Regions from separate parts of the Synechococcus sp. PROS-7-1 genome, predicted to be linked through region 2. Evidence: predicted binding sites of a transcription regulator. Region 2 holds the regulator's gene; each other region holds the start of a gene.
The links. Region 2 encodes NtcA, which controls nitrogen genes in cyanobacteria. Its sites were predicted from a motif close to GTANCNNNNGNTAC; they were not measured.

Region 1 (7,512 bases), 960 kb from region 2:
CAAGAACCGTGATCAGCCCGAGGTAAAGCAGCCCGATCAGGATTGATACAGCCCCCGTGAAAACCGCAATCCACTTCCCTCGTTGTCGTTGCGATTCTGTCTCTGACATCAGTGCGAACTCCGCCCGGACGATTGGTTGATGCGCATCCCCAGATGGTCGATCAGGGCGTCAGATGTATGGGGATTTCCAAGCACCACTTTGATGTGATGGCGGCCTCTGTACTGGGGTCTTGACACCATGATTTGCTCATCGAGAAGCCCCTGACGGAGGCGTGCTGACCAACGTTCACTGGCGTTGGAGTCTGCGTTTTTCGGTACACAGGTCAACAGATGGAGCGGGCCAGAGAGAAGATCCAGCGCCTGAACGTCGAGGCATTGCTGCAACCGCTCCCTGCGTGCCACAGCCTTCACCAGAAGTGAGTTGATTCCAACCATCCCGAGTTGACGCAAACCCAGCCAAAGCTTGAGGATTTCTGCCGGTCGACTGCCTTGCAACCCCATCTCACCCCCGTGAGCACCAACGGAAGCTGGCTCCATGTAAGGAAGTCCGGTTCTGAATGCAGCGTGCAGGGTGGACGCATCGCGAACCAGCAACAACGAGGAGGTTTTGGCGATCCCGAGCAGTTTCTGGGGATTGACGGTGATTGAATCGGCTTCACCCAATCCGGCCACCAGTTCGCGGGTCTGTCCCGAGAGAGCAAAAACAGCGCCAATGGCACCATCCACATGCAGCCAGGTGCCATGGGTCTTGGCAAGCGTTGCGATTGCCCGCAAGGGGTCAATCGCACCACGCACTGTCGTTCCAGCGGTGGCGACGATGGCCAAACATGGACGCTGCTCAGATGCGAGTCCGTTGAGTTCCTCTTGTAGGGCATCCAGCCGCAGACATCCATTGGCATCCACGGGGATTCGCCGCAGAGCATCAGCATGAAGTCCCATCACCCTGCAGGCCTTGGCCAAGGACACATGGGCGTCCTCACTTGTCAGGACGACAGCGTCAGAAACAGCATTCAGCCCCTGGGAATGACGGGCTGTGACCAGCGCGGTGAGGTTGCTCAGCGTGCCCCCGCTGGCAGCGACGCCCCCTGACCCCATCGGGAGGTCGAGACAGGACGCAAACCATCCACAGAGTTGACGCTCCAGCTGCGAAAGACTCGGCGACAGTTCCTCGGCCAGAAGGTTGTTGTTCAGTCCTGCACAAATCAGCTCTGCTGCAATCGAGGCTGTATTCGGTGGCGGATCCAAATGGGCCAAGGCACCAGGATGTGATGGCTGGTAAGCCCCATCCATGACCTGCTGGAGATCATCCAGAAGATGTTGTGCTCCAAGTCCTTCCGTCTCAGGGAAAGCATCAGGGAGCAAACGCAGCGAAGGCAGGGGAGACCGTTGGTTGGCAGTGCCAAACCAGGCGCAAAGTTGGGAGCAGGCCTCCTGCAGAAACATCTGCAACTGAGGGTCTAGGCCATCGGGTGAAGCAAAGGGTGCCAATGGCTCCGATGCTTCTAAAGATGACCGAGCGGGGCCGTGCAAGAAAGAGTCGCGATCAGAAACCATTGTCACCTTTGGTGGCACATTGGATGGCAAGCGGAGAGTCACGGCCGTGCGGGCGGAGCCGATTCAGCTCACACAACAGGCGATGCGCGCGTGGATGCAGCGGCTGCTCAATCGCGCTGAGCGCGTGGGTGTCACTGGAGAGATTCCTGTGGCGGCTGTTCTTCTCGATCAAGCAGGGCGGTGCATTGGCCACGGATCCAATCGCAGGGAAACCCACAGAGACCCACTCGGACATGCGGAGTTAATGGCGCTGCGTCAGGGCGCCTGGCTGCTTGGCGATTGGCGCATGAACCACTGCACCCTGCTGGTGACCCTGGAGCCATGCCCGATGTGTGCGGGAGCACTCGTTCAGGCCAGAGTTGGACAAGTGATTTTTGCTGCCAGAGACCGCAAGCGCGGTGGACTGGGCAGCACGATCAATCTTGCTGACCATGAATCAGCTCACCACCACATGCGAGTGGTGGGTGGAGTCATGGAAGAGGAAGCATCGATACTGCTGGGGGGCTGGTTCAGGCAGCGACGCAGGAGCCTTGGCGGAAACGGGGAAGCTCTGACTCAAACAAATTGAGCAGACGATTCACATTCTCTGGAGTGGAGTTGTAACCCATCAGGCCAATTCTCCAGATCTTCCCTGCCAGAACGCCAAGACCACCGCCAACTTCAATGCCATGGGAGTTGAGAAGGTGGGAGGAAAAGGCTTTTCCATCCACATCATCGGGAATCCGAACAGTCGTGAGGGTGGGCAGTCGTAGATCCTCGGGAACGTGCATTTCAAGGCCGAGAGATTCAAGTCCGTTCCAAAGCGCTTCAGCATTGCGGCGATGGCGTGACCATGCATTGTCCAGACCTTCCTCTGCAAGCAGACGCAGGGCTTCACGCATGCCGAAGTTCATGTTCACCGGCGCCGTGTGGTGATAGACCCTGTCACTCCCCCAGTACTGATTCAACAGGGAAACATCCAGATACCAATTGGGAACCTTGTCTTTTCTGGCAGCGAGCTTGGCTTCCGCACGAGGACCCATGGTGAACGGTCCCAAGCCTGGAGGGCAGCTCAGCCCCTTCTGGCTGCAGCTGTAGGCCATATCCACCTTCCATTCATCGAGGTAAAGGGGAACACCTCCGAGTGATGTGACTGTGTCAAGGAGAAGAAGACAGTCGTGCTCACGGCAGAGATCACCAACGCCCTCCATGGGTTGGCGCACCCCTGTGGAGGTTTCGGCATGCACCATGGCCAGGACTGCAGGCTTGTGATGCTGCAGCGCAGAAGCCAACTCATCGAGCGTGAACGCCTCACCCCAGGGTTTTTCGATGACACGAACATCAGCTCTGTATCGGCCTGCCATGTCGGCAAGGCGATTTCCGAAATAGCCCTTGACTGCGACCAACACGCGATCGCCGGGCTCCACCGTGTTCGCCAATGTGGCTTCCATCGCAGCACTACCGGTGCCGCTCATGGGCAAGGTGAGGCGGTTGTCCGTCTGCCAGGCGTAACGGAGCAACTCCTGGACTTCACCCATCAAATCCACATAGAGAGGATCGAGATGGCCGATCGGCGTTCTTGCCAGAGCAGACAGAACAGTCGGATGGGCGTTGGAGGGACCTGGGCCTAACAGAAGGCGGTCAGGCGTACTGATAGGGCCAACGGATCTGCGATGGCGCGATTCAACCTGGGGAAGAGAGTGCGTCATCGGCTGGCCGGAAACCATCATTTAATGGCCGAAGCCTACGCATCGATCGGGGCGATTCGAGCCAGAAAGCTCTGTTCCGATGCCGCTTGAAACGAACGGAAATTCCTTCATGCAATCAACGTTGGCGAACGTCGCTGGCAGCAAGCCCTGCAGCCATGTGCTCAAACGGAGCGCGCACCAAGCCAAGGCTATTGGTAGGAACGCCCTCTGAAACGAGACGCTCGCAGAGAACATCAGCGAGAAGAACCATGCTTCTCACCGTCGGACCGGTCGGCACACCCAAGCTTTTGTACGTATCGTCCAAGCCGTTGAGAACTCTTTCGTTCAGGATTGTGCTGTCTCCGGCGATCAAGGCATAACTGGCGTAACGCAAGAAATAATCCATATCGCGAAGACAGGCCGCAAGTCGCCTCGTGGTGTAGGCGTTGCCACCGGGAAGAAGCAATTCCGGATCCCCTTGAAACAGGCGCTGACTGGCTTCACGAACGAGATCGGCCGCTTCACGGTTGATCAACTCAACAGCCTTCAGCCTGATGGTGGATTCAGCCAGATAGTCCTCGATCCGGTCGATAGCAGAACGATCGAGGTAGCGGCCGAGCTGGTCGTACCGACCGATCAATCCGGTGATGGCATCGCGCATGCAGAACCCTGGCCACGTTGGCCGGAAGCTAACACCAGCCTCGTGCGTAAACGCTTCCAGCGCGTGGGATCCCGGGAACTTGACAGAAACGGTTACCAAGCTGGGAATCCGACCGGCCGAATTCCCATGACAGAAAAACTGTACTGATTGATACAAAACCTGGGCACAGCGATCCCTACGTTCGATGCGCTATTCCATAAATCACTGACGCCAATGGCTACCACTGCCCAGGACGTGCTCCGTCAGATCAAGGACGAAGGCATTGAGCTGATTGATCTCAAGTTCACCGACCTCCACGGCAAGTGGCAGCACCTCACCATCTGTTCTGATCTGCTGGAAGCAGAGTCATTCAATGAAGGACTTGCCTTTGATGGATCCTCCATCCGCGGATGGAAGAGCATCGATGCGTCGGATATGGCCATGGTTCCTGATCCGTCAACGGCCTGGATTGATCCGTTTTACAGCCACAAAACATTGAGCATGATCTGCTCGATTCAGGACCCGAGGACGGGCGATCCGTACGACCGCTGTCCCCGAGCACTGGCCCAAAGAGCATTGGCTTACTTGTCCAGCAGCGGCCTTGCTGATACGGCCTTTTTCGGGCCGGAACCGGAATTCTTCCTCTTTGACGACGTTCGCTACAACTCCAGTGAGGGTGGAAGCTTCTACAGCGTGGACACCATTGAAGCCGCCTGGAACACCGGACGGCTCGAAGAAGGCGGCAATCTTGGTTACAAAATCCAGCTGAAAGAGGGTTATTTCCCCGTTTCACCCAACGACACGGCACAGGACATCCGCTCCGAGATGCTGCTGTTAATGGCCCAACTGGGGATCCCCATCGAAAAGCACCACCACGAAGTGGCTGGTGCTGGACAGCACGAACTGGGCATGAAATTCGCCGAGCTGATTCAAGCCGCGGACAACACCATGACCTACAAATACGTTGTTCGAAACGTGGCAAAGAGATACGGCAAAACAGCCACGTTCATGCCGAAGCCGGTGTTCAACGACAACGGCAGCGGCATGCACGTTCATCAGAGCCTCTGGAAAGCCGGCCAACCTCTGTTCTTCGGCGAGGGCACTGATGCCAACCTGTCTCAAACGGCACGTTGGTATATCGGCGGAATTCTGAAGCACGCACCTTCGTTCCTGGCATTCACCAACCCCACGACCAACAGCTACAAGCGCTTGGTGCCGGGCTTCGAAGCTCCTGTCAATCTCGTTTATTCGGAGGGCAATCGCTCAGCAGCAGTGCGGATTCCTCTGACAGGACCCAACCCCAAGGCCAAGCGCCTTGAGTTCCGCTCTGGAGACGCACTGGCGAATCCCTACCTGGCCTTCTCAGCCATGATGATGGCGGGCATCGATGGCATCAAGAATCAGATCGACCCGGGGGCTCCCACCAATGTGGACCTGTTCGAGCTTTCTGCTGAGCGTTTGAGTGAGATCGCAACGGTGCCAGCGTCTCTTAATGGTGCCCTCGAGGCGCTAAACGCTGATCACCACTACCTCATGGAAGGTGGCGTGTTCACCAAGGACTTCATCGATAACTGGATCGACTTGAAGTACGAAGAGGTGCAGCAGCTCCGTCAGCGTCCTCACCCCCACGAATTCACCATGTACTACGACGCCTGAATCCAGGCATTAGCGGTGCCGCAGCTGAACCATGGCGCTGTCGTGGAGATGTTTTTCATGCATTCTTCGACGCGCCCAAATCGTCTGCTGAGCGGCGGCACTGCGCTGATCGATCCCCAGGTGACTTTCATGTTGCACTTGGGCTGCTTCTGCGCGAGCGACCTCCTGAGCATGGTGATCTGCCCAAGCCAGATACTCAGCAGCAGCTCGCTGTCGACGCTCCAGCACGTTGGTTGAGTACTGGATGCTTGGTGCTGTGGATTGCATTTGGTGAATCATCGCGACACTCTTGGCTCGATGATCTAATTCTGTAGCAACAGCTACATTTTTCCCTTCTTCTTCACAGATCTTTCTCTGGAAGTTCCAGTCACAGCCACGGCAAGCGCCTGGATCGACTGGAATGATTCAGCTTGATCAGGCTCTCCGCTATGGCGCCCAGCTTCACCGAGATTGCATATCGGACCCTTCAGCAGGGACGGAGCCTCGCGGGGTTGGTCCATAAGGAGCTGAGCACCAAAGTGATGGAGGTGGTGGCGCCGGACGTCGTCCCGCAGACGCAGCCCGTACCGGGCGAGATGATGGATGCTCTGAGGCAGTCGTTGAACACCCTTCACGACCGTGACTGGCTGGATGCCGAGCATGGGATCTATCCGCAGTCGCTTCTCTTTGATATTCCATGGCTGGACTGGGCAGAGCGCTACCCACGGGTATGGCTTGACCTTCCGTCCAACTGGGCACGTCGCAGAGCGAGAGACGTTCAAGATCTTCCGGATCTCTCGGATCGGGACCTCTATCCCGACTACTACCTCCAGAACTTTCACCATCAAACCGATGGTTATCTCTCGGACCATTCCGCTGAGCTCTACGACCTCCAGGTCGACATCCTGTTCAACGGAGCCGCTGATGCAATGCGCCGCAGGATCCTTCCATTCCTGCTGAATGGTCTGAAGCACTTCTCCAACCGCTCACAGGCGAACCTTCGCGTCCTCGATGTCGCCACAGGAACTGGACGAACGCTCCATCAGATCCGAGCTGCACTCCCCCAAGCGACGCTCGTCGGAGTCGATTTGTCTGAGGCCTACCTTCGTCAAGCCAATCGGTGGTTGAACCAAGGCCGCAGCAGCCTCGTTCAGCTTGTGCAAGGAAACGCCGAACGCATGCCTTTCGATCAGGGTGGATTTCAGGCGTTGACCTGCGTCTTTTTGATGCACGAGATGCCCGCTGATGCCAGGCAAGCCGTCCTACAGGACTGTTATCGACTTCTTGAACCTGGTGGGGTTTTGGTACTGGCCGACTCCGTTCAGTTGAAGGATTCCCCCCAGTTCGATGTGGCCATGGACAATTTTCGTCGGGTGTTTCACGAGCCTTATTACCGCAATTACATCAGTGATGACATCGATCAGCGGCTGGTGGACGCTGGTTTCTGCAATGTGCAGGCTGAATCTCACTTCATGGCACGCGTGTGGTGTGCCACCAAGCCGGACACCGCCACAAAGTGATTCCCTGACAGACAGCCTTGCTTCGGTGGTGGAACCCCATAAGGTGCAATCACTTGAAGGTCAGCCGATGACGAATCCTTTCAGGATCCGCTGGTTGCAAGGCTGGACTTTTCAGCTGGTGTTGATGGAAGGCAAGGTTCAAGTTGAAGCACATGGCTTCGGCATTTGTTTGCGAACAGCGGTTCACCCAGGCGAAAGTCCCCGGTCCGCCGCAGACCGCCTTGTCCTTGCGGAAGACCGTCGCCGCAGAGCCCTTCACCAGGCATGGATCAAAGGCCAGACGCTGGCTGACTGCAATGCATCTGATCTTCCTCCTCTCGATGGAGCTCTTCCAGAACCTCCCGATTCCCTGGTTGTCGTCCAGCAATCTCTCGTTGCTGCCTGAATCAACTTTGGCCTAACCACCAACCGATCAGGAGTCCCGGCCCGCCCCATCGCAGAGCCGTCCAGAAGCGTTGACCTCGTTCTCGAGTGAACAGCCAACGAAATCCCTCTG
Region 2 (7,512 bases):
ACACGCCTGTTACCCAATCCGACGTGACCATGGATCCCCGCTTCCGCGTCGACCTGATTGCTGCAACGCCGAACCCGCAGCAGTGCGTGTATGCCGGCATGCATCAGGACTACAGCGAGGGCTTTGTGGCTGCCGACCGCGCCGACTGGCCTGACGAAACCAAAGCCGGCGAGATCTGCGTGAAGCGTCTCCTAGCGGGAGAGCGCGGTCACTACGGTCCGCTCGAACACGCCCAGATCGTGCTCAATGTGGGCTGGTTTCCCCACTCGGTGATGCAGCAGGCCCGCACCCACCGGGTGGGGGTGAGCTTCGATGTGCAGTCGATGCGCTACACGGGCGAGCGCATTGCCAGAGCGGCCGATGGCGACCTGGATCTAGAGGATGTTTTCTACCTCAGGCCAGTGGGGGATTACAGCGATCGCCAAGGCAAGAAATACACCTACAGCGAGGCGATGCGGTCGCAGGATCTGCAGCTTTGCAGGCAGGCGGCCGAGCGCTATCGGGATCTACTGCGCGCCGGCTTCGCTGAGGAACATGCCCGGGGCATTCTTCCCTTTGATTACCGCCAGCACTTCGTGGTGAGCTTCAGCCTGCGAGCCTTCCTGCACTTCATGGACCTCCGCGCCAAGCTCGATGCTCAGCAGGAGATCCGCGAACTGTGCGACCTGATGTGGCCGCACCTGCAGCAATGGGCTCCTGAGTTTGCGGCCTGGTACGAGAAGAGCCGACTTCATAAAGCCAGGCTGGCGCCCTGAAATCAGGTCACCTCACAAGCTTTCAAACCTTGGCAAGGGTGACCCTCTCGGGCTGATGTTGATACTTGCCCTGGCGATCGCTGTAGGTGGTGTCACAGGGGTCACCTTCAAAAAACAGCAGCTGGCAGATGCCTTCATTGGCGTAAATACGACAATCAGCCCCTGAGCTGTTGCTGAACTCCAGGGTGAGGTGCCCTTCCCAGCTCGCTTCCGCGGGCGTGGTGTTCACGATGATGCCCAAGCGGGCATAGGTGCTCTTGCCCAAGCAGATCACTGTGATGTTCGCGGGAACCTTCATCTTTTCGAGAGCCACACCCAATCCATAGGAATGAGCCGGAAGGATGAAGTAGTCGCCGTCCTCGTCGTGATGCAGTTCGGTGGGTTCCAGATTGGCGGGGTTGAACCGCTTGGGATTCATCACCGTGCCGGGCACGTGCTTGAAGATCAGGAACTCCTGCGGTGAGAGGCGCAGGTCGTAGCCGTAGGACGAACAGCCGAAACTCAACACTGGGCGAAGCTTCTGATCAGGCTCCAGATGACGCACGAGCCCAGCCTGGAAGGGCTCAAGCATTCCCTGAGCAGCTTGCTCGGTGATCCAGCGATCGTTTTTCAGCATCAGAACCCCCTGCGCAATTCCGTGACCTGATCAGCCAGAGCCATGAGTGAGTCGGGGATGGATGGCCCTGTGATGATCACATCCATCGATGCCGGACGCTGCTCCAGACGACACAGCACCTCTTGCTCATCGAGGTAGCCGAATGCAATGGCCAGACCGAGCTCATCGAGCACCAACTGATCCAGATCTCCACGCCTCAGGTGGGTGGAGCAGGCGTTCCAGATTGATTGCACAGCCTCCACAACCGCGGATTCCGCTTGAGCAGCAGGTTGAGACAGGCACTCGAGCACGGCCGGACGCATCCAGATGAGACGGTCACAAAGCGTGACGGCTGCATCAGGCCCCTGAACCACCCCTCCTTTGAGGAACTGGGCAACCATCACCCGGCTCCCCAGCCCTGCGCTGCGCAACGCCTGGCTTAACACGGTTCCGTAACTGCCGCGGTACGGGGCCGTGTGCACCTGCAGCTGTCCCTCCTGAGCCACCAAGTGCAGCGGTGGCCTCGGCTCGAGGGCAGGCAGGCCACGCAAACCGGCTTGCTCCAGCGTCCGGTGATCCGCACTGCGGACGTCTCGGGATCGATGGCTGGGGCTCAGGCTGGTTGTCATCTCGTTCGCTGGCGTCAGGGCTGGTGTCCAGACGGCCCAGCAGAGTTTGAATCTAGCGGTGCGAATCCGATCCACAAGCCCTTTGACACCATCCATGGTGTCTCCGCCCAACTGGCAGGCTCAGTCAAGCCATCGTCGCCAGGCATGAACACCATCTCCCGCAAAGACGGACGCCAAGCGTCCGAACTGAGGCCCTTCGCCGTCGAATGGAATCCCATGGGCTTCGCCCTCAGCTCCGTGATCGTTCGCACCGGCCGGACCGCTGTGCTCTGCAGCGTCTGCCGCGAAGAAGGCGTGCCACGTTGGCGCCGTGATCAGGGCCTCGGTTGGCTCAGCGCGGAATACCGGCTCCTGCCTGGCTCCACCCCCGAACGCCAGCGACGGGAATGGCTCAAGCTCTCTGGACGCACCCAGGAAATCCAACGCCTGATCGGCCGCAGCTTGCGAGCCGCACTCTCCATGGAGGCGCTGGGAGAGAACACCCTGCTTGTCGACTGTGATGTGATTCAGGCCGACGCAGGCACTCGTACCGCCTCCGTCACCGGAGCCTGGCTGGCCCTGCATCACGCCTGCGAGTCCCTCGTTCAGCAGGGGATCCTCCAAACCAATCCGGTCTGCTCCCAGGTGGCGGCTGTGTCGGTGGGACTGCTTGAGGGGGAGGCCCTGCTCGATCTGGATTACAGCGAGGATTCCCGGGCTGATGTCGATCTCAATGTGGTGATGAACGACGATGGTGACCTGCTGGAACTGCAGGGAACAGCGGAAGGGGCAGCCTTCAGCAGGCAACAACTAAACCAACTCCTCGACCGAGCGGAACCTGGGCTGAAGCAGCTAATGAAAGCCCAGAACGAGGCTTTGCTACTGCGCTGAGCCCTTCGAACCGTGTGCGTTGCTACAGGGTGAGAGTCGATCGCTCCTTAACTTCCCTGAAGCGATGTGCTGGCCATGCCCGAAGTGATCCGCGGCTTCAGTCGCACGGTGCCCCAGCCCGGTCGACCCACCAATGTGAGCCTGGCCAACGCACCCGCCCCCTCCAGCAGAACCTTGTTGGAGGTGATCCGAGATCTGGATGGCGCCAACACGGAGCTGGTGGAACGCAACAAGACCATCTTCTTTCCGGGCGATCCCGCCGAGCGCGTCTACTTAATCCGCCGAGGTGCAGTGCGCCTCTCTCGCGTTTATGAGTCAGGGGAAGAGATCACCGTGGCGCTGCTTCGAGAGAACAGCCTGTTCGGTGTGCTTTCTCTGCTGACCGGCCATCGCTCTGATCGCTTTTACCACTCAGTGGCCTTCACGAGAGTGGAAATGGTCACGGCGCCTGCCACATCGGTCCGACAGGCCATCGAAGCCGATACCTCGGTTGGACTGCTCTTGCTGCAGGGACTCTCAAGCCGAATCCTCCAAACGGAGACCATGATCGAAACACTCACCCACCGCGACATGTCGTCCCGCCTGGTGAGTTTTCTGCTGGTGCTCTGCCGCGACTTCGGCATTCCTGGGAACCAGGGGATCACGATCGATTTACGGCTGTCGCACCAAGCCATCGCCGAGGCCATTGGATCCACCCGGGTCACGATCACCCGCCTCCTCGGAGACCTACGCAATTCAGGACTTGTCGAGATTGACCGCAAAAAAATCACAGTGCTCGATCCGATCGCCCTGGCCAAACGTTTCAGCTGACCGTCGGACGGGTGAAGATAGCGGCGTTTAACCTGCACGCCCTGCAATGAATTCACTGTGACCGGCTGGTTACTGCTGCTGTCATTGCTGGTCCTCGGAGGCGTGCTCTCGACCCTGGGGGATCGCCTCGGATCCAGGGTGGGCAAGGCTCGGCTGAGCCTCTTCGGCCTGCGTCCCCGTCAGACCGCGGTGGTGATCACGGTGCTCACCGGCAGTCTGATCAGCGTCCTCTCCCTGGGCCTGATGCTTCTCGTGAGTCGGCAGTTGCGCGTTGGCCTTTTTGAACTGAATGACCTCCAGGCCAGGCTGCGCAACAGCCGGGCGGACCTGAAGTCCAGCCGGGCGGCGCAGAGACAATCCAGACAACAACTCGAGACAGCGCGCAAGGATGAGATCGAAGCGCGCAGACGCCTGGAAGAAGCGCGCAAGCAAGCCAACCAGCTGAGAGAAACACTCAAACCCCTACAGGAGCAAACGCGCCGACTGGAAGCTGAACGACTGCGCCTGAGCCAGGACGTTCGCCAACGCGACGACGAAATCCGCAGAACCGACCGTGAGCTTGCCGCGGTGCGCAATCGCATCCGCTCCGGCGAAGCCGAGTTGAAACAGCTGGAAGGCAATCTTCTGGCCCTGCGCCGCGGCAATGTGGCCATCAGCAGTGGCCAGCCCCTCGCAACAGCCACCCTCAAGCTTGAACGTCCTGACCAGGCGCGTCAGGTGATCGACCAGGTGCTGAGAGAGGCCAATTTGCAGGCTTACCAGCAGGTTCTCCCAGGGCAAGCGCCCGACAAGCAGATCCTGTTGGTGCCCCGTCAGGACATCAAACGCCTGGAAGACGCCATCCGCAAACCAGGCACGTGGGTTGTGCTGCTGCGCTCGGCCGCCAACGTGCTGCAGGGAGAAACGGTTGTGTATGCCTTTCCTGAGGTCAGGCCGAACCTCACCATCACCCGTGATGGCGAGGTGCTTGCATCAACCGCCCTGGCCAGCGGAGAAACATCCGCGGAACAGGTCCGCAACAGGCTGAACCTGCTACTGGCCTCAACGCTGGCGGAGATTCAACGGCGCGGATCCATCAGCAAAGGATTGCAATTCGACTCCCAGGCGCTGAACGCGCTTGGACAGACCCTGATCGATCGCAGCACTGGTCGGGTTGAACTGGAAGCGGTGGCACTCGGCGGCACTGAAACAGCCGACCCCGTGGCGATTGAGATTCGGCTTCAACGCAGCTTCAAGCCCACCCCTGCGGAGGACTCTCCTTGACCCACATCGCCGCTCTGGATCCAGGCCGAAGCAAGTGCGGGCTCGTGCTCGTCGACACGGATTTGGAGGTCGTCCTTGAGGGCCAGGTCGTCCAAACAGGCTCCGTCTTGGAAACTCTGGAGCAGTGGCGCTCGCAGGCCCCTCTTGATCGCATCGTGATGGGCAACGGCACAGCCAGTGAGCACTGGAGTGAGCAGCTACCGGCGGATCTGCAGCTCACCGTTGTTGACGAACGCGGCACCACCCTTCTGGCAAGGAGTCGCTACTGGGAGCTCTGGCCTCCCAGAGGCTGGCGGCGACTGCTGCCTGAGGGATTACGCATCCCCCCCTGCGATCTCGATGCTGTTGCAGCACTGGTGATACTCGAATCTGCGCTCAACTGCCGTTTCCAATGGCCTGCGCCAGCCCCCCCACATCAGAACTTGGCTCTCACCGTGAAGCTGTAATCCCCTCCAGCCTCCAGCCGGTAATCGGACCTCACCAAAAATCGCAGCAACGCATCCTGGATCAGGGCGCGTCCGAGCGAAGGCTCAACGCTGAGCTCACCGCGGTTGAAGAACCACTGAAACTCCCAGACAAAGCCACCGGCCTGAACCTCACCTTCCAAACACTGGTCGCTGAAACTCTGGCGATGCACCCTTAGATGTGCCGTGGTGACGGGCAATGGCGCCATCAACCCGACTCACTCTGAGCAGGGGCGAGATTCAGGGCATTGATGTGATTCCCTGCCCTCTCCAATCCCTGACGCTGGATTCGTTCCAGCCCGGCGAGAACTTCGTTTAACACCTCCTTCAGCAAAGGCTCTTCCTCACGGCTGAACGGCCCCAGCACATGGGACACGGTGCGAGCCCGCCGCTCCTCAGGCGAACGCCCCGGAGCGCCAATACCAATGCGAAGACGTGCGAACTCTTGGGTGCCGAGATGCTGAATCGTGCTTTTCAAGCCGTTGTGACCGCCGGCACTGCCTTGAGCCCGCAAGCGCAGGCGTCCCAGAGGCAGGTCCATGTCATCAACGAGGACGATGACCTGTCCCAAGCTCAAACCAAACCAGTCGAGGGTGGACCGGATCGATCGGCCGCTCTCATTCATGAAGGTCTTGGGCATCAACAGGCGCAAACGATCGGGGCCGGCGCCGATATCCGCAAGATCACCCTGGAGCTTGGCCATGGGTCTGAACCGTGCATGTTCCCGCGCAGCAAGCTGCTCAAGAACCATGAACCCCACGTTGTGACGGGTCGAGGCGTAACGGTCACCCGGATTGCCAAGACCCACCACCAATCGGAGGTCGCCGGAGTTGATCACGATCAGTCAGCGCTGGCGCCTTTCGACGGCGTGGTGTCCGTCGTGGGCTCAGAAGCCTCAGGAAGCACCTCAGGCTCAGCCATGGCTTTGTTGATTTCCCGCTCAAATTCCTTGGAAGCGGATTGAAACCCCTTCAAGGTTTTCCCCAGGGTTCGGCCGAGCTCGGGAAGACGCTTCGGACCGAACACAAGCAATGCAACGGCACCAATCACGGCCATCTCAGGAAGGCCGATTCCAAACACGTTCATGAGCCTCGCCCCAGAGAGGGATGAGCCGGCAACAATCAGCCGGCCCCGTTCCAGTTGACGTTGATCCCTTCCAGGATCAGGGACTGGTTGTACAGCTGCAGGATCACGAGCAGGAACACCAGGAACAGCACCATGAAAATTCCCATCACTGGAGTGGTTCCCCAGCCAGGCACAACCTTGCCGTACTCAGAATTAAGGGGACGGAGCAGATCGCCCAGACGAGTGCGTTGAGCCATAACGGCGCTTGGGTCTCGGGTGAAGTTCAGTCCAGATACTCTAGGGGTCCCGGCCCGGAAGAGGCCGATCCTGTCGAGAGATGTGATGGAAAGTTCTTCGCCGGCCCTGTCCGTCGCGATTGCCGTTCTGGCTGCCCTGCTTGGACTCACCGGTTTTGGGGTTTACACAGCATTTGGTCCGCCCTCGAAACGCCTCGACGACCCCTTCGACGATCACGAGGACTGACGGACCAACCGCACCTCCCTGAGTTCACCGGGCATTAATTGGATGCTGGTCTCCCCTGTTGGCATCGTCCAGCCATCATCAAGGAGCCAACGCAAGCGCTGAGCCCCGGGGTTCAGCAGCTGAATCATCAACGCCGAGGCTGCTGAACGCATCGTTCCATCAGCGGCCATCGAGGGCTTCATGGCCAGGGGGATCAGGCCATCGGGGACAGCGGGAAGCCCCTGCCAGAAATCTTGTAGGTCCACAGGCCCGTGCCACCCCGGTTCTCGGAATCGAATGGCCGCTTGCGGCACACCGTTGCGCATCCATCCATCCGCCAGCGGCATCAAGGCGACACGCTGCCGATGCCAACCGGCATCGGCCGAGGGGTCGGGCCAGGTGGGACCTCTGAGCAGGGACACCCCGAGGTGATCAGACCCCGCATCAACGCCCTGGGGTCCATCGAGCAACAGGGCCAGCCCGCCTCCTGGCGCGGCAGGAACGCTGGCCAGCCAGGAGATCACAGGCACCTCCCATCGGGCCTTCTCCATGGGCGTGCGCGGCACAGCAGGTCGCTCGATCACACCACCGCTGGTGTC
Region 3 (7,512 bases), 450 kb from region 2:
TAACTAAGCGATTAGAGCAACAGATAAGGAGGAATCCCAGCAGGGACTCCTCCAGTAAGCATTCAGCCTTTAGGAACTCAATGAGCCATCAGAGCTTGTATTTTTCACCTTTGCTGGGATCGGTCCAGTCGCAAGCAAATCCTTTGGAAGTGGGCTCGAACTGGTTCCAAGTTTGAGGGTCGATCGGAGAATCCGATTCCTCGATGATTTTGAACTGACCATCCGAAGTGATCTCGCCGATGCGCACAATCTGGGAGATGTGGTGGTTCGGGCGAACTTCGATCGGTCCCTGGGGAGCATCGAACTTGATTCCGACCAGAGCCTCACGGACTTTGTCGTCGTCAAAGGTTCCGGCCTTCTCGACAGCTTTCTTCCATAGATAAACCATGTTGTAAGCGGACTCCTGCGGGTCAGCCACCACACGATCGTCACCGTACTTGGCCTTGAAGTCAGCAGCGAACTTCTTGGAAGCAGGAGTATCGATGGACATCATGTAGTTCCAAGCACCGTAATGGCCCTCCAGGAACTCAGGTCCAATCGTGCTGATCTCTTCCTCCGCGATGGAGTAGCTCATCACGTAGTAGCCATTGGCAGGGGTGATGCCAGCGTCCTGGATCTGCTTGAAGAAGGCGACGTTCTGGTCACCGTTGAGGGTGTTGATGATCACACCACCATCAGGCAGGGCCTCCTTGATCTTGGCGATGATCGGAGCCACCTCGGTGTTGCCCAGGGGCAGGTAGTCCTCACCGACCACTTCGCCGCCGAGCGACTTAAGTTGCTCTTTGGTGATGGTGTTAGAAGTACGGGGGAAGACGTAATCCGAACCCACAAGGAAGAAGGGCTTACCAGCGGCGGGCGAGTTCTTGTACATAAAGAACGTCGCAGGCTCCGACTGCTGGTTCGGAGTTGCACCAGTATAAAAAATATTTTTGGAACACTCCTGGCCCTCATACTGAATTGGGTAGTAAAGGAAGGCGTCCTTCGATTCGTAAACGGGAAGCATGGCCTTCCGGCTGGCCGAAGTCCAACCGCCGAAAACCACAGGCACCTTGTCCTGGTCGATCAGTTTTTTGGACTTTTCGGCAAAGGTGGGCCAATCAGAAGCACCGTCTTCAACGATGTACTCGATTTTGTACTTTTTACCATCGACCTCAACGCCACCTGCAGCGTTGATCTCATCAATGGCCATTTTCTCGGTATCCACAAGGGTGGACTCGGAAATAGCCATCGTGCCCGTGAGGGAATGAAGAATGCCAACCTTCACGGTGTCGTCGTACTCGACGCTGGAGGCTTGATCACCACCACCACAAGCCGTGACTGTCAAGCCAAGAGAGGCCGCCGCCAGGCTGATCAAAATGCGTTTTGACAACGGTTGAGACATGGTGAATTAAGAGTGCTGACTGGTGCGTTAGCGCAACGACACTCCCAGCGAGGCGAACCTTGACCGGTAGCACTGGCTACCAGACAGACCAATCAGCCCTCAAGACGAGGAAATCGACTCAACATTTGGTAGTTGTCGCAACACAAACGCCACCACCGAATCCAGCCCCTCACCGCTGTGCAGATTGGTAAAGCACCAGGGGCGATCGCCGCGCATGCGCAGGGTGTCGCGCTCCATCACGGCCAGGTCAGCTCCCACCAGAGGCGCCAGGTCAATCTTGTTGATCACCAGCAAATCCGACCGCGTGATCCCGGGGCCGCCCTTGCGCGGGATCTTGTCGCCTGCGGCCACGTCAATCACATAAAGACAGAGATCAACCAGCTCCGGACTGAAGCTGGCCGCCAGATTGTCGCCGCCGCTCTCAACCAACACCAGATCCAGACCTGGGAACTGAGCTTCCAACTCCGCCACCGCCGCCCTGTTGATGGAACAGTCCTCCCGTATGGCCGTGTGCGGACAGCCACCGGTCTCTACGCCGCGGATCCTTGACGGCTCCAAAGCTCCGGCGTGCGTCAAGAATTGAGCATCTTCCTGGGTGTAGATGTCATTGGTGACCACCGCCAACTGCAGTTGATCCCGCAGTCGCCGGCAAAGCGCCTCCACAAGAGCGGTTTTGCCGGACCCCACCGGCCCAGCCACACCCAGACGTAACTTGCTCCCCATCAGCTTCGGAATAAACGGGAATACAACTCAGCATGGGACAGCTGCGCCAGCGATGCCCCCACACCCGCTGACCATAAGGTTCGTGGATCAGCAGCGAGGAGCTCTTGGGCCTCAGCTGCGATCCGTGGCAACAGACGGTGCTGAAGCACCTGAGCCCTGGTCGGACCCAAAGGCAACAGGCGCACGGCCGCACTGAGCTGATTGGCGACCCAGCTGTAGAGGTAGCCCTCCACCGTGTCAGCCTCCGACACCCCCAACGACAGTGCCGCCCAAGCCCATGCCGCCGGCCAAGCCAGGGGGAGTGGTTCTGTCAGTGGATGGCCCATGTCAGCCAACAGCTGCAGTAGAGACCCCCCCATCTGACGTTGTTGAGCTCGCACTTCCGCAGCTTCACGTGTGGCCAGCAGCCAACCATCCAGATCCAGCAAACGAAGTCGGGCCGACTGATCAGCGCCGTTCACCCATCGGTCCAGGTCAGCCATCAGGGTGGCGAGGGCGGCAGCCTCCAACCGCAGGGATCCTCGCTCCAGCTCGGCGCTCAACCATTGCTCGAGACCAGCCTCACTCTTCAGCGCTCCGGCCTGGATCAAGACTTCCAACCCCTCCGAGTAACTGAACGCTCCCACCGGCAAAGCCGGGCTCACCAACTGGAGCAACGCCAGGGAGGTCATGGCGTTTCATGGCTGTGGGCATGGCTGTGGCTGTGGGCATGGCTGTGACCACCCCCATAAGCGCCTCCCTCCGGAACAAACGGACGCTCACAGGCACTCACATGCAAGCCACGGCTGCGCAACATCGCCTCCAGCACTGAATCCGCCAGCAACAACAAGTCCCCGTCGTGAAGCTCGAGGGCCACATGGCGGTTGCCAAGGTGATACGCCGCCTGCAGGAGCTCCAAGACTGAATCCGCCTGCACCCGCAATAACGGCTCCGGCGCCGCAATCACCACCACCTCCCAACTCCGGGATTGATCGAACAAGCGATCACCGGGCTGAAGGGCGCCCTCCCGCGGCAACTGAAGCAAAAGAGAACGTCCACAATGGCTACGGCGGCGACCACGGAGCACCGTGCGATCTTCGGCCGTGAGCGGCAATTGCAGGCGGCGGTCGGGCGGAAGATCTCCAACGGCCTCACCCACTTGGCGATGCTCCAACACGATCGGTTTGTGATCGCTCGCGTTGTCACTCATCGCGTTGTCGTCCAAGGCTTCTCCGCGTTCACCCTGAGCCTGCCCAGCCGTCTGCGTTGATTTGGTGTTGATTGCTACAGGTCATCGCAGCTCAAGCGCCGAGCGTGGGGGAATGCAACGCCTCGATCCCTGGCATGGCCGCTGCGAGCTGCGGTTTGAACACCGGCAGACCGAACGCGGCGACGCAGGCACAGTTCACCAAGGGGGCTGCAGCGCCCCGTTCAAGCTTCTGCGGGCTGAACAGGGCAAAGACGGCCGCTGTGAGCTGCCAATCCTGCATACAGCTGGAGGACTGGTGGGTGGCGACCAACTCAGCATTGCCCTGGACCTGAAAACAAACAGTCGCGGCCTGATCACCAGCGTCGCCGCGCAGAAGGTCTACGGGTCCATCGGTCGCAGCCGCCTCTACCCCGAAGGCCAATGGGCCCGTCAACAGGTGCACTGCAAACTGGCGAAGAGCAGCGATCTGGAATGGCTACCCCAGGAGCTGGTGCTTTATGCGAATGCCCTCTATGAGCAGCATCTGACGGTGCAACTACCAGCTGACGCCTCCTTTCTCAGTGCAGAAATCGTGCGGCTGGGCCGCACCGCCGCTGGAGAAACCCTGCAGCAGGGTCGCTGGCGCTCAGCCCTGAGCATCTGCCGACGCAGTGATAAACCTCATCAAGCCGATCGCTGGGAAATCGTGGACCGGTTGGACTTGGGGGGCGACGCCCTCAACGACCAGCACGGACTGAACAAACAGCCAGTGTTCGGATCGCTGGTGTGGGCTGCACCGATGCCCTTGAGCGGCGATGCTCTGACGCAACTGCTGGAGCTGGTCCGCAGCGATCGCGCAGGCCTTGAAGGCACGCTGCGCTGCAGCAGCTTGGATCAGGGCCTGGTGGCCCGTTATGCCGGTCCGTCCAGCCGCGATGCCCGCTTCTGGTTCAGCCGCATCTGGGCTCGCACCCGCGCCCTGCGCGCCTTGAGCAGTCCACAGATCCCAAGGGTCTGGCCTTTGCAGGAACAGCCTTTGCCGACGTCATCGTTCATAGCGAACACTGCTTGGCCCGCGGTAGGGACACACTGAGAACGACCGAGCCAGTCCATGCATCTCAGTCCCCAGGAAAAAGACAAGCTCCTGATTGTTACCGCGGCATTACTGGCCGAACGGCGACTCAAGCGTGGCCTCAGGCTCAACCACCCCGAAGCGGTGGCTTGGCTGAGCTTCCTTGTGCTGGAGGGTGCCCGCGACGGAAAGAACGTTGCAGAGCTGATGCAGGAGGGCACGACCTGGCTGAGCCGCGAGCAAGTCATGGACGGCATTCCCGAACTGGTTCACGAGGTGCAGATCGAAGCGGTGTTTCCCGATGGCACCAAGCTCGTGACCCTGCACGACCCAATTCGCTGACCCACCACCCTGCATCCTTGCCATGGCCCCGCTGATTCCCGGTGAACTGTTGCCCGAACCCGGCGACATCGAACTTAACGCTGGCCGCCCCGTCACCACGGTGAGCGTCTCCAATAGCGGCGACCGCCCCGTGCAAGTGGGGTCCCACTTCCACTTTGCAGAAGCCAACGCTGCCCTGCGGTTCGACCGCACCGCCGCGCGCGGTCAGCGGCTCGATATCCCCGCCGGCACCGCCATCCGCTTCGAACCCGGTGACAGCCGCGACGTGAACCTGATTCCCTTCGCCGGCAATCGTCGGGTGATCGGTTTCAACGGCCAGATCAACGGACCCCTCGACGCCTGACCCATGCCCTACCGCATCTCCCGCCAGGCCTACGCCGAGACCTACGGACCCACCACCGGCGACCGGGTTCGCCTGGCCGACACCGAGCTGATCCTCGAAGTCGAAAAGGATTACACCGTCTACGGCGATGAGGTGAAGTTCGGCGGCGGCAAGGTGATCCGCGATGGCATGGGCCAGTCCCAGACCCCTCGAGCCGAGGGCGCCGTCGACACGGTGATCACCAATGCCCTGATCCTCGACTGGTGGGGCATCGTCAAAGCCGATGTGGGCCTGAAAGACGGCCGGATCGTGGGCATCGGCAAAGCCGGCAACCCCGACACCCAGGAAGGGGTGACGATCGTGGTGGGTCCAGGCACCGAAGCCATCGCCGGGGAAGGTCACATCCTCACGGCCGGTGGCATCGACACCCACATCCACTTCATCTGCCCCCAGCAGATCGAAACGGCCCTGGCCAGTGGCGTCACCACCCTGATGGGAGGCGGCACCGGACCAGCCACCGGCACCAACGCCACCACCTGCACCCCCGGCGCCTTCCACATCGGTCGGATGCTCCAGGCCGCTGAAGGCCTGCCGGTGAATCTGGGCTTCTTTGGCAAGGGCAATGCCAGCACCCCGGAAGCCCTGGAAGAACAGGTGCGCGCAGGAGCCTGCGGCCTAAAGCTGCATGAAGACTGGGGCACCACGCCGGCCACGATCGATGCCTGCCTGTCGGTGGCTGACCGCATGGATGTGCAGGTGTGCATCCACACCGACACCCTCAACGAAGCCGGCTTCGTGGAAGACACGATCGCCGCCATCAAGGGACGCACCATCCACACCTTCCACACCGAAGGTGCCGGTGGGGGTCACGCCCCGGACATCATCAAGATCTGCGGCGAAGCCAACGTGCTGCCGAGCAGCACCAACCCCACCCGGCCATACACCCGCAACACGCTCGAGGAACACCTCGACATGCTGATGGTGTGCCACCACCTGGATCCCAAAATCCCGGAAGACGTGGCCTTCGCCGAATCACGGATCCGACGCGAAACGATCGCCGCCGAAGACATCCTGCACGACCTGGGCGCCTTCTCGATCATCGCCAGCGACTCCCAGGCCATGGGCCGCGTGGGCGAGGTGATCACCCGCACCTTTCAGACCGCCCACAAAATGAAGGTGCAACGCGGTGCATTGCCGGAAGACTCCGCTCGCAACGACAACCATCGCCTCAAGCGCTACATCGCCAAGGTGACGATCAACCCGGCGTTGGCCCACGGCATCAGCACGGAGGTGGGCTCGATCGAAACCGGCAAGCTCGCCGATCTCGTGCTGTGGAAGCCAGGCTTCTTCGGCATTCGCCCGGAACTGGTGGTGAAGGGCGGTTCGATCGTCTGGGCCCAGATGGGCGATGCCAACGCCTCAATTCCCACCCCCAGCCCCGTCCACGGCCGGCCAATGTTCGGAGCGTTCGGTAAGGCCCTGGCCCCCAGCTGCCTCACCTTTGTAAGCGAAGCAGCCATGGACGCCGACATCCAGAGCCAACTGGGGCTAGAGCGGACCTGCATGGCGGTGAAGGACACCCGCAGCGTGGGCAAAAGCGCCCTCAAGCTGAATGCAGCGCTGCCCAAGGTGAGCGTGGACCCGCAGACCTATGAGGTGTTCGCCGACGGTGAACTGCTCACCTGCGAACCCGCCGAGGTGCTGCCCCTCGCCCAGCGTTACCTGCTGCTTTGAGCTCCACCCTGCTGGTCATCCAGCACGTTGACCACGAAGGGCCTGAAATGGCCAACACTTTTTTCACATCGCCCGGCAACTGTCAACAACGGTCGCTGAAACTCATTCCAATTGAAAAGGAACCATCAACAACTGAAGCTATGAATTTGCATCAATACAAATGGCCGGGAACACAGGCTTAGGCGCAAACACATCTTGCAATTTTAGCCATAAGCGTCCCTTTCTCTTCATGCGAGGCGCAGTACAAGCCAGACCATGGGACGTTGAACTAAGTTTGCTTCGGATAACAATTATGATCCCCACTGAATGATCGCTATCGCCCCTAAGCTGGTCCACAGGAGCAGCAAACAGCCACGAAATACAGTTCATCTTACTGATTGCAAGATTGACCTCACCCGTCAAGTGATTTGCAACTCGGTAACAAATAAAACAACTTGGCGATTAAATCTAGGGCGTAATGGAAAGATGTTGCACACACAACATGGATCTGATCGCACAAACACTGGAGTCAAACTTCGTTCAACTCCAGCCTGCCAGCATCCATGGCGTTTTCTGGCTTCAGTGCCATTTCCCAAAAAAAGAGTGGGACATCTTGATTGCTGGCCAAGCTGCCTTCGCAACCGAATGCATGCATCAGCTTGCACACGATGCGAGAGTTGCTGGAGTCACTCTGGAATGGACCACATCCATTCATTCACGCTGAGTGCCTGATTAAGCAACCAGACGATTTAGTTGCGGCAAATCGGCAAACGAATCCCGCCATTGCTGGG
Region 4 (7,512 bases), 440 kb from region 2:
AGCATGGCGACAATCGCAGCCCAACGATTGGCGGAGGACCAATAGAGACCGCAAGCCACAGGCCAGACCGTGGAAGCCACCAACGCACCGGTGAAGAACAACACCGTCGCCAGCGAGTCCAGCCGCGGCCAAGACAGGGCCAAGGTGACCACAGCCAGGCCAACCACCATCTGCCGTGCCGCCTGCTTGAGCTGAGCATCGCTCGCCTGGGGACGCAGCAGACGGAAATAAACGTCTTCAGCCAGCAGATCCGCGGTGGAGGCCAACAGGGAGTCCAAGGTGGACGTCAGTGAGGCAAAGACCACCACAAACACCAGTGCAGCCCCACCCGCGCCGAGGAGATCCGCTGCCATCACCGGGAACACCATGTTCACCTGCTCTAGCGGCAGCTCGCGCGCCAACGCCACCAAACCGATCGATCCCGTCACCAGCGGGACACTCATCCAGGCCAATCCCCCCAAAACAAAAGAGGTCATCACCACACTGCGCCGGCTGGCGAACACGCGTGACCACCAGATGTTGTTGTGAAAGACCTCACCCATCGAGAACAGGGCTGAATTCCAGGCGATCAACAGACCGGCGGGGAGTAAGAGATCAAGACGGTCGGGATGCTCAGCGATTAAGAGGGCATGCACCTCCGGCATCGGGAACTGACGAAACGCCAGCACCGCCACCACCGCCAGCAGCACCATGATCAGGAGCGATTGGATGAAATCGGTTCCAATCACCGCCCGCATGCCGCCGAACAGCGTGTAAACCGTTGCGACACCGATCACCACCACCATGCCCACGTGATAATCAAAACCGGAGAGCGCCTGAAGCAACAGGCCGGCCCCCATGGCCTGGGTCATCAGAAAACCCAGCGTGTAAATGGCGGTGATCACCATGAACACCCACCAGGCCAAACGTCCGTATCGCAGCCGAATGAAATCACCACTGGTGCGGCCATTCGGCATCAGCTGCTTGATGCGTGAAGCCAGCGGCGCGAACAGGATCAACCCCAGACCGGCCAGGGCATAACTGAACATGCCCCAAAGACCGGTTCTGTAGCCGAATTCCGGGGCCAACAGTGTGGTGTTGCCCGTCACCCAAGACGCCATCAAGGTGGCTGTGCTCAAGGCCAACCCGATGTTGCGGCCCGCCAGCATGTAGTCGTCGGCATCTCCATTACCGCGGCGGCCCCAGGTCATCCCCAGGGCGATCCACAGCACGGAAAACAACACAACCAGGGCCCAGGCGATGCCAGGCGCCAGAAATGGTGTGGCTTCAGCGGGCATCGGCCGACCCCCGATCACGCCAGTGCAGATGACCCTGAATGATCATCGCCACCGTGGCCAGAGTCACCACAGCACCGAGGGCAAAGATCAGTCCAGCCCAGAGATTGTCATCCAAAGCGAATCCTCCCCTTCAGCAGATCTCAGACAAGCAAATCGCGGAGTTCGCATGCTTTCACCGACTAACAACAAAGTCGCCAGGGCTACCTGAATCACTGGCTGCCAGTGGCTTGATGCCTCCAATCTCGAAATGTGTAGCAATCACAACCCGCAGGGACCTGCTGGAGTTTTTGGATGCATCTGTTAATGACTCAGGCGATGTTCACCGAGTACCGACCAACCCAGGGGTACGACGAATATTTCTGCCGTAAACAGTACGCTCCCCGTGCCGATCTAGAGCCACTGCTGTCCTCCCTCGGCGCCATGGGGTTAGCGGAACTGAATCGCAGTCATGCATCAGCGAGCAACCTGTTGCGGCGCCTTGGAGCCACCTTCCGACTCAACGGATCAGGGCTTCATGGCGGAGAACGCATCCTTCCCTTTGATCCACTGCCAAGACTCATTCACCGTCAGGAATGGTCCGTTCTGGAGCGCGGATTGGTGCAACGCCTGGAGGCCATTGATCAGTTTCTGGCGGACGTTTATGGACCCCAACGGATCCTCAATGATGGTGTGATTCCCCGCGAGGACATGGAGAGCTCCCAGGGCTGGCGGCCCCAGATGCAGGACATCGCCGTGCCGCTGAACCGCTGGTGCCACATCTCCGGTCTGGATCTGATCCGCGATGGCGACGGCACCTGGAGAGTCTTGGAGGACAACCTGCGCTGCCCCTCCGGCGTGGCCTATTTCCTTGAGAACCGCCGGGTGATGAAGCGCTTGTTCCCGAGCCTGTTTGCGGGCCGGACAGTGCAGCCGATCGACGATTACCCCTCCCATCTTTTGCGCACGCTGCAGGATCTGGCCCCTTGGAGTGATGCTCCACGGGTGGTGCTGCTGACCCCCGGCGTGTTCAACAGCGCCTATTTCGAGCACAGCTATCTGGCCCAGCAAATGGGCATTGCCCTGGTGGAAGGCCGCGATCTGATCTGTGAGGACGGACGCGTCTGGATGCGCAGCACTGCCGGCAGGGAACCTGTGGATGTGATCTACCGGCGCATCGATGACGATTTCCTCGATCCGAACGTCTTCCGGCGTGATTCGATGCTCGGTGTCCCCGGGCTCATCGATGCCATGCGCTCCGGTCGAGTAGCCATCGCCAATGCCCCTGGGAGCGGGGTCGCCGACGACAAGCTGATCTATGCCTACGTGCCGGCAATGATCCGTTATTACCTCAACGAAGAACCGATCATTGACAACGTCCCCACCTATCTCTGTTCAAGGGACGACGACCTCCGTTTTGTGCTCGAGCATCTCAACGAACTGGTGGTGAAGTCTGTTGCCGAAGCAGGCGGCTATGGAATGTTGATCGGGCCCCATGCCAGCACTGAGGAGATTGAGAGCTTCGCGGCGAAGATCAAGGCACATCCGCGCAATTTCATCGCTCAGCCCACCCTGCAGCTTTCCACAGTTCCATCCCTCAGCGAAGGGGAGCTGTACCCCTGCCATGTGGATCTGCGCCCCTACGTGCTCCGGGGTAAAAGCGACTGGGTCAGCCCCGGCGGCTTGACTCGTGTAGCCCTGAAACGCGGTTCCTTGGTGGTCAACTCCTCCCAGGGGGGCGGCTGCAAGGACACCTGGGTGGTCAGCGACAACACAGTCACCGCCGAATGTGCGGAGCCGGTGCCGTGCTGAGCCGTGTGGCCGATTCGCTGTACTGGATCAACCGGTATATCGAGCGGGCCGAAAACATCTCCCGATTTCTGGAAGTGAGCGAAGCCATGGCTCTGGACTGCCCCCCGGGCAGCGCTGAGCCTTGGCTTCCCCTCGTGGATGCCAATGGAGACCGCCAACGCTTCGACGAAACCTATCCACTGGGAAGTCCAAACGATGTTGTTGGCTTTCTGCTGCTGGACCGCGACAACCCCAACAGCATCGTGAGCTGCATCGCCAAGGCCCGTGAAAACGCTCGCCAAATCCGCGATGTAATCACCACAGAAATGTGGGAGCAGCTCAATGACCTCTATTGGAATGTTCAAGACGGTGAAGCGCTCTGGCAGGAACCGGATCAGGAGCAGCTACGCAGCATTCGTCGCGGTTGCCAGCTCTTCTATGGCATCACGGACGTGACCCTCAGCCGTGATCAAGCCTGGCTGTTTAGCCAGCTGGGGCGGCTGATCGAACGGGCGGACAAAACCTCCCGCATTCTCGATGTGAAGTACTTCCTGCTGTTGCCAACGCCAACGGAGGTGGGCGGGGTTCTCGATGAACTGCAGTGGATCTCACTGCTGCGCACAGCTGGGGCTTATCAGATGTACAGACAGAGCGTTCAGCAGGCGATCACACCCGCATCGGTGGCACGATTCTTGCTGCTGGATCCAATTTTTCCCCGCTCGGTCCGCTTCTGTCTGCAGGAGATCAACACCACACTGGAGCGCATCCGGCCAGGTCCCCATGCAGGCCCCCCGGATGATCTTGAGTGCCTACGCGGCCAGTTGTTGGCTCAGTGGAGCTATACCCGCATCGATGCAGTGATTGACCGGGGACTGCATGAGGCCGTGGATCAACTTCAGAGCGACCTCAACAAGCTGCATGAACTCATCCACCGTCGCTACTTCACGACCACCGACTTCGGCTCCATCCCCACAGACCCGTCATGCGCGCTCAGCTGATCCACCGTCTCAACTATCAATACGAGGCTCCGGTTCAACTGGGGGAACACCGCCTCTGTCTGCGGCCCAGGGCCCAGGGCCATCAACGACTGATTCAGCATTCCCTGCAGATCTCACCGGTTCCTGTTCACAGCCATGAGCTGTTGGCAGCCAGTGGTGATGCAATCGAGCGTGTGCGCTTCCAAGGGGCGACCGCTTCACTTCAGATCGAAGCCAGGAGCCTGGTGGAAACCCGGCAAGCCACTCCCCTGCTCGATTGCTTCAACGGCCTTGAGCCTCCGCTTCCCTATCCCAGAGGCCAGTTGAACCACGACCTGTTGGGTGCCCTGGAAGGTTGGCTACCCAACGGACAGCATGATCCTTCTGCGGTGGAACTGGCTCAGGACGCCTTGATGGGAGGCAACCAACAGGCACTGCCCTTTCTTCAGCAACTGATGGAGATGATTCAGGACCGGGTGAAGTACACCCAACGGCATGTGGGCCCGGCCTGGCCGGCGGGCCGCACCCTGCGCGAGCGGGTTGGGTCCTGCCGCGATCTGGCGATGTTGATGATGGAGTGCTGCCGCAGTGTTGGCCTTCCAGCTCGGTTTGTCAGCGGTTACCACCTGGCCGAGCCTGCCCCTGAGCGGTACGACCTGCACGCCTGGACCGAGATCTATCTGCCCGGTGCCGGCTGGCGTGGATTCGATCCCAGCGCTGGTGGAGAAATCAACTCCCGCTACATCGTGCTGGCGAGTTCATCGAAGCCCGATCTCACCGCAGCCGTTCAGGGCACATTCCATGGCCCGATGGCCACCGCAAGCGAACTCAGTTGGACCATCGAAGCCGTTGTGGAGTCCGAGTCGTTGTCGGCACCCATCACACCCCTGATTCAGGCTGCCTGAACCAGGGGTTCCACCCCGTGAAAACGTGGCGGTGGAGCCTGGATCGACGTGACTGCCATCAGAGCTGGAATGCGTGCACTGTTGTACACGCGGAACTCCTGAAGCAACGACACCCCTTTCTCCCGAACCGCTTGGTTGAGGACCACGGACCCATCAGGGTCCGACACCGAACGATGGAAGGTACCGGGCGGAATGCGCAGGATGTCGCCGCCGCTCTGCAGACGCACGATGTGAAACGGCTTCGTCCAAGCCAGATTCACCAGATAAAAAGTGCGGCCACCACTGGCCGCTAAAAGATTGTCTTCCTGATGAGGATGCAAATAGAACTGCCAGGCACCGCTGTCTGGATCATCGGGCGGACTGATCGCAGGCCCGCTGTGAATCACCAGATCACGGGCGTTGGACGTTTCCACCGTCACGTCAAAGAAACGCACCGCTGGTGTGTCGCGGAAGCGCTCATAGGACAGCAATTCGAACATCCCTGATGTGTCCGTTAACGGCAAACAACTACGTCTGTGTTGTACTGGCCTCCGCCAAGGAAAACGGTGGCATCGGCGACGCTTCAGCCACCCAAATAGCCCCATTGGGGGGCCGTAGCCCCCGACCGACGTGGCATCGACTGCAGGAACATCTGGTGAACGCAGTCCATCAACTGTGTTGCCGGGAGTTCTATCCCGTCACCACAGCCTGGGTCAGGATCCGTATTAAAAGGGAATGGGCATGGTGACGGCCGCCGGCTCAGGTGCACAGGCGCTGATCTGCTCCTTCACCACATCGCCAACCACCACGATGGACGGGGAGGCGAACTGTTCCTGACGCGCCCGTTCAGCGATGGTCGAGAGCACGGCCTGCAGACAACGCTGCCCGGCCACGGTTCCCTGTTGAATCACGGCCACGGGGGTCTCGGGGCTGAGCCCTCCGGCCATCAGCTCATCAGCGATGCGCGGCAGATTGTGAAGCCCCATGTAAATCACCAGGCCATCGCTCGCAGTCGCCAGGGAACGCCAGTTCACCGATGGTCGGCGCTTATCAATCTCCTCGTGGCCTGTCACGAACGTGACCGAAGACCCTGCGCGCCGATGGGTGACGGGAATTCCCGCATAGGCCGGTGCTGCAATCCCAGCAGTCACCCCCGGCACCACTTCTACCCGCACGCCATGTTTCACGAGATGCGCTGCTTCCTCACCACCCCGACCAAAGAGGAAAGGATCACCACCTTTGAGGCGGACCACACAGGCGTGACGTGCCGACAGCTCCACCAGTACGGCGTTCGTGCTCGGCTGCGGGACGGAATGGTGCCCCCTGCGCTTCCCCACGAAGTGACGTTCACAGTGCTCCGGCACAAGATCCAGAACCTCCCGCGGCACGAGCGAGTCGTACACAAGCGCATCACAGGATTGGAGCAGACGATGCGCCTTCACTGTGAGCAGCTCGGGGTCTCCCGGACCAGCACCAACGAGATAAACGATTCCAGAACTGTTAGCAGTAGTCACGGCAAGGAAACCAGCAAATCGATCAAGCCCTGACGGATCAGGGGATGGTCCAGCAAAGGGGGCCATTCTCCAGCCTCCCCGAGGGACTCAGTCATCCGGTTTGGAGCCAACGCCAACGTGAGTGGCTGAGCTTCTGGGTGGAGGCGTTGGTACTCGGGCCATTGATCAAAGGGCACAAGCGGGCGGCCCATTCGCATGGAGAGCTGGGTCAAGAAGCGATCAGCCAAGCCTGGACGGAGAGGGTGATGAATCAACACGCCCGTTGTTGATGCATGCAACTGCAGCGCCTGAGCCACCAGGCTCCACCAGCTGGTCCAGGCTCCAAGAAATGGCAGCAGCGTCACGGACTGGCCCTCCCCTACGAGACGACGACGGATCATCGGAACATCAACCCGGGCATGGGCGCCGGGCCAGAGCAGCATCGGCACCAGCCACAGAGGCCCATCAGATCGAGACGGGGGTGAGGCCCCGGTGAGGACTTCAAGCTCCACAGGAGCCCGGCGACCTGACTGCACAGACTGGCAAAGCCGTCGCAAGGCCTCTGGAACTTCGCCTCCAGCACGACCGTGCACAACCAGACGGATTGCACGCTGAGGCAGCAAAGCACTGTTTGGTAGCAATGGCCACGCCCGGGAGACAGGAGCGGCTGTTCTCATCGGTGCATGTTGACCATGTTCAGCTCCATGACCCGCCGTCGTACCTCCAACCGTTCCGCCATGGACCGAGCCGCGATGGAGGCGCGTTCCGAGCGGAGATGCGCTCATGAACGTTATCGCCCGGAGAGCCAACAACGCCTGAACAGGGACCGGTTTCAGAGCGAACTGGACCGGGACTTTGTCGCCATGAAACGGGTCTGGCAAATGCTGAGGCACGGGGCTGTTCGGATGCTTGGCGAAGTTGGACGCCAATACTGAAAAGGCGAAAGGGTGCCTTTTACGGCTGAAGCTGCTTCGAAGCTGTAGCTGAAACAACACTTTCGCCTTGCAATCCAGAGCCGACCAGGACTTCAAAACTGTTCGAACTGCTACCGACAGCATCAAAACGAACCAGTTCACTACCAATGGCGTTGCTTCCGTTTTGACACGCTCTTGGA

Region 1: glnA (type I glutamate--ammonia ligase) is a predicted target of NtcA. The motif match lies at 4,023-4,036, and genes of this name have one in related genera.
Region 3: SynPROS71_RS13490 (urease accessory protein UreD) is a predicted target of NtcA. The motif match lies at 3,358-3,371, and genes of this name have one in related genera.
Region 4: SynPROS71_RS13545 (circularly permuted type 2 ATP-grasp protein) is a predicted target of NtcA. The motif match lies at 1,529-1,542, and genes of this name have one in related genera.

The regions. Positions count from the first base shown of each region.
Region 1 is NZ_CP047945.1:1,340,228-1,347,739, forward strand. It holds gene SynPROS71_RS07305 (GTP-binding protein) at 1-12, shown strand, start outside; gene SynPROS71_RS07310 (aminotransferase class V-fold PLP-dependent enzyme) at 109-1,554, opposite strand; gene SynPROS71_RS07315 (nucleoside deaminase) at 1,649-2,122, shown strand; gene SynPROS71_RS07320 (alanine--glyoxylate aminotransferase family protein) at 2,064-3,260, opposite strand; gene SynPROS71_RS07325 (allophycocyanin subunit beta) at 3,358-3,882, opposite strand; gene glnA (type I glutamate--ammonia ligase) at 4,096-5,517, shown strand; gene SynPROS71_RS07335 (hypothetical protein) at 5,527-5,784, opposite strand; gene SynPROS71_RS07340 (class I SAM-dependent methyltransferase) at 5,946-7,016, shown strand; gene SynPROS71_RS07345 (copper-binding protein) at 7,084-7,401, shown strand.
Region 2 is NZ_CP047945.1:381,711-389,222, reverse strand. It holds gene thyX (FAD-dependent thymidylate synthase) at 30-755, shown strand; gene dcd (dCTP deaminase) at 778-1,371, opposite strand; gene SynPROS71_RS01850 (cob(I)yrinic acid a,c-diamide adenosyltransferase) at 1,371-1,979, opposite strand; gene rph (ribonuclease PH) at 2,124-2,849, shown strand; gene ntcA (global nitrogen regulator NtcA) at 2,925-3,659, shown strand; gene SynPROS71_RS01835 (DUF3084 domain-containing protein) at 3,717-4,922, shown strand; gene SynPROS71_RS01830 (resolvase) at 4,919-5,368, shown strand; gene SynPROS71_RS01825 (DUF3146 family protein) at 5,338-5,595, opposite strand; gene pth (aminoacyl-tRNA hydrolase) at 5,595-6,221, opposite strand; gene SynPROS71_RS01815 (TatA/E family twin arginine-targeting protein translocase) at 6,227-6,472, opposite strand; gene psbH (photosystem II reaction center phosphoprotein PsbH) at 6,508-6,708, opposite strand; gene psbN (photosystem II reaction center protein PsbN) at 6,794-6,934, shown strand; gene SynPROS71_RS01800 (alpha-mannosidase) at 6,922-7,512, opposite strand, start outside.
Region 3 is NZ_CP047945.1:2,497,577-2,505,088, forward strand. It holds gene urtA (urea ABC transporter substrate-binding protein) at 89-1,381, opposite strand; gene ureG (urease accessory protein UreG) at 1,481-2,104, opposite strand; gene SynPROS71_RS13480 (urease accessory protein UreF) at 2,104-2,775, opposite strand; gene ureE (urease accessory protein UreE) at 2,772-3,293, opposite strand; gene SynPROS71_RS13490 (urease accessory protein UreD) at 3,406-4,365, shown strand; gene SynPROS71_RS13495 (urease subunit gamma) at 4,384-4,686, shown strand; gene SynPROS71_RS13500 (urease subunit beta) at 4,709-5,029, shown strand; gene ureC (urease subunit alpha) at 5,033-6,742, shown strand; gene SynPROS71_RS13510 (hypothetical protein) at 6,739-6,924, shown strand; gene SynPROS71_RS13815 (hypothetical protein) at 7,224-7,445, shown strand; gene SynPROS71_RS13515 (DUF1028 domain-containing protein) at 7,454-7,512, opposite strand, start outside.
Region 4 is NZ_CP047945.1:2,510,717-2,518,228, forward strand. It holds gene SynPROS71_RS13540 (sodium:solute symporter family protein) at 1-1,277, opposite strand, end outside; gene SynPROS71_RS13965 (hypothetical protein) at 1,267-1,392, opposite strand; gene SynPROS71_RS13545 (circularly permuted type 2 ATP-grasp protein) at 1,593-3,065, shown strand; gene SynPROS71_RS13550 (alpha-E domain-containing protein) at 3,059-4,042, shown strand; gene SynPROS71_RS13555 (transglutaminase family protein) at 4,027-4,926, shown strand; gene SynPROS71_RS13560 (redox protein) at 4,914-5,405, opposite strand; gene cobA (uroporphyrinogen-III C-methyltransferase) at 5,631-6,419, opposite strand; gene SynPROS71_RS13570 (DNA mismatch repair protein MutS) at 6,416-7,183, opposite strand.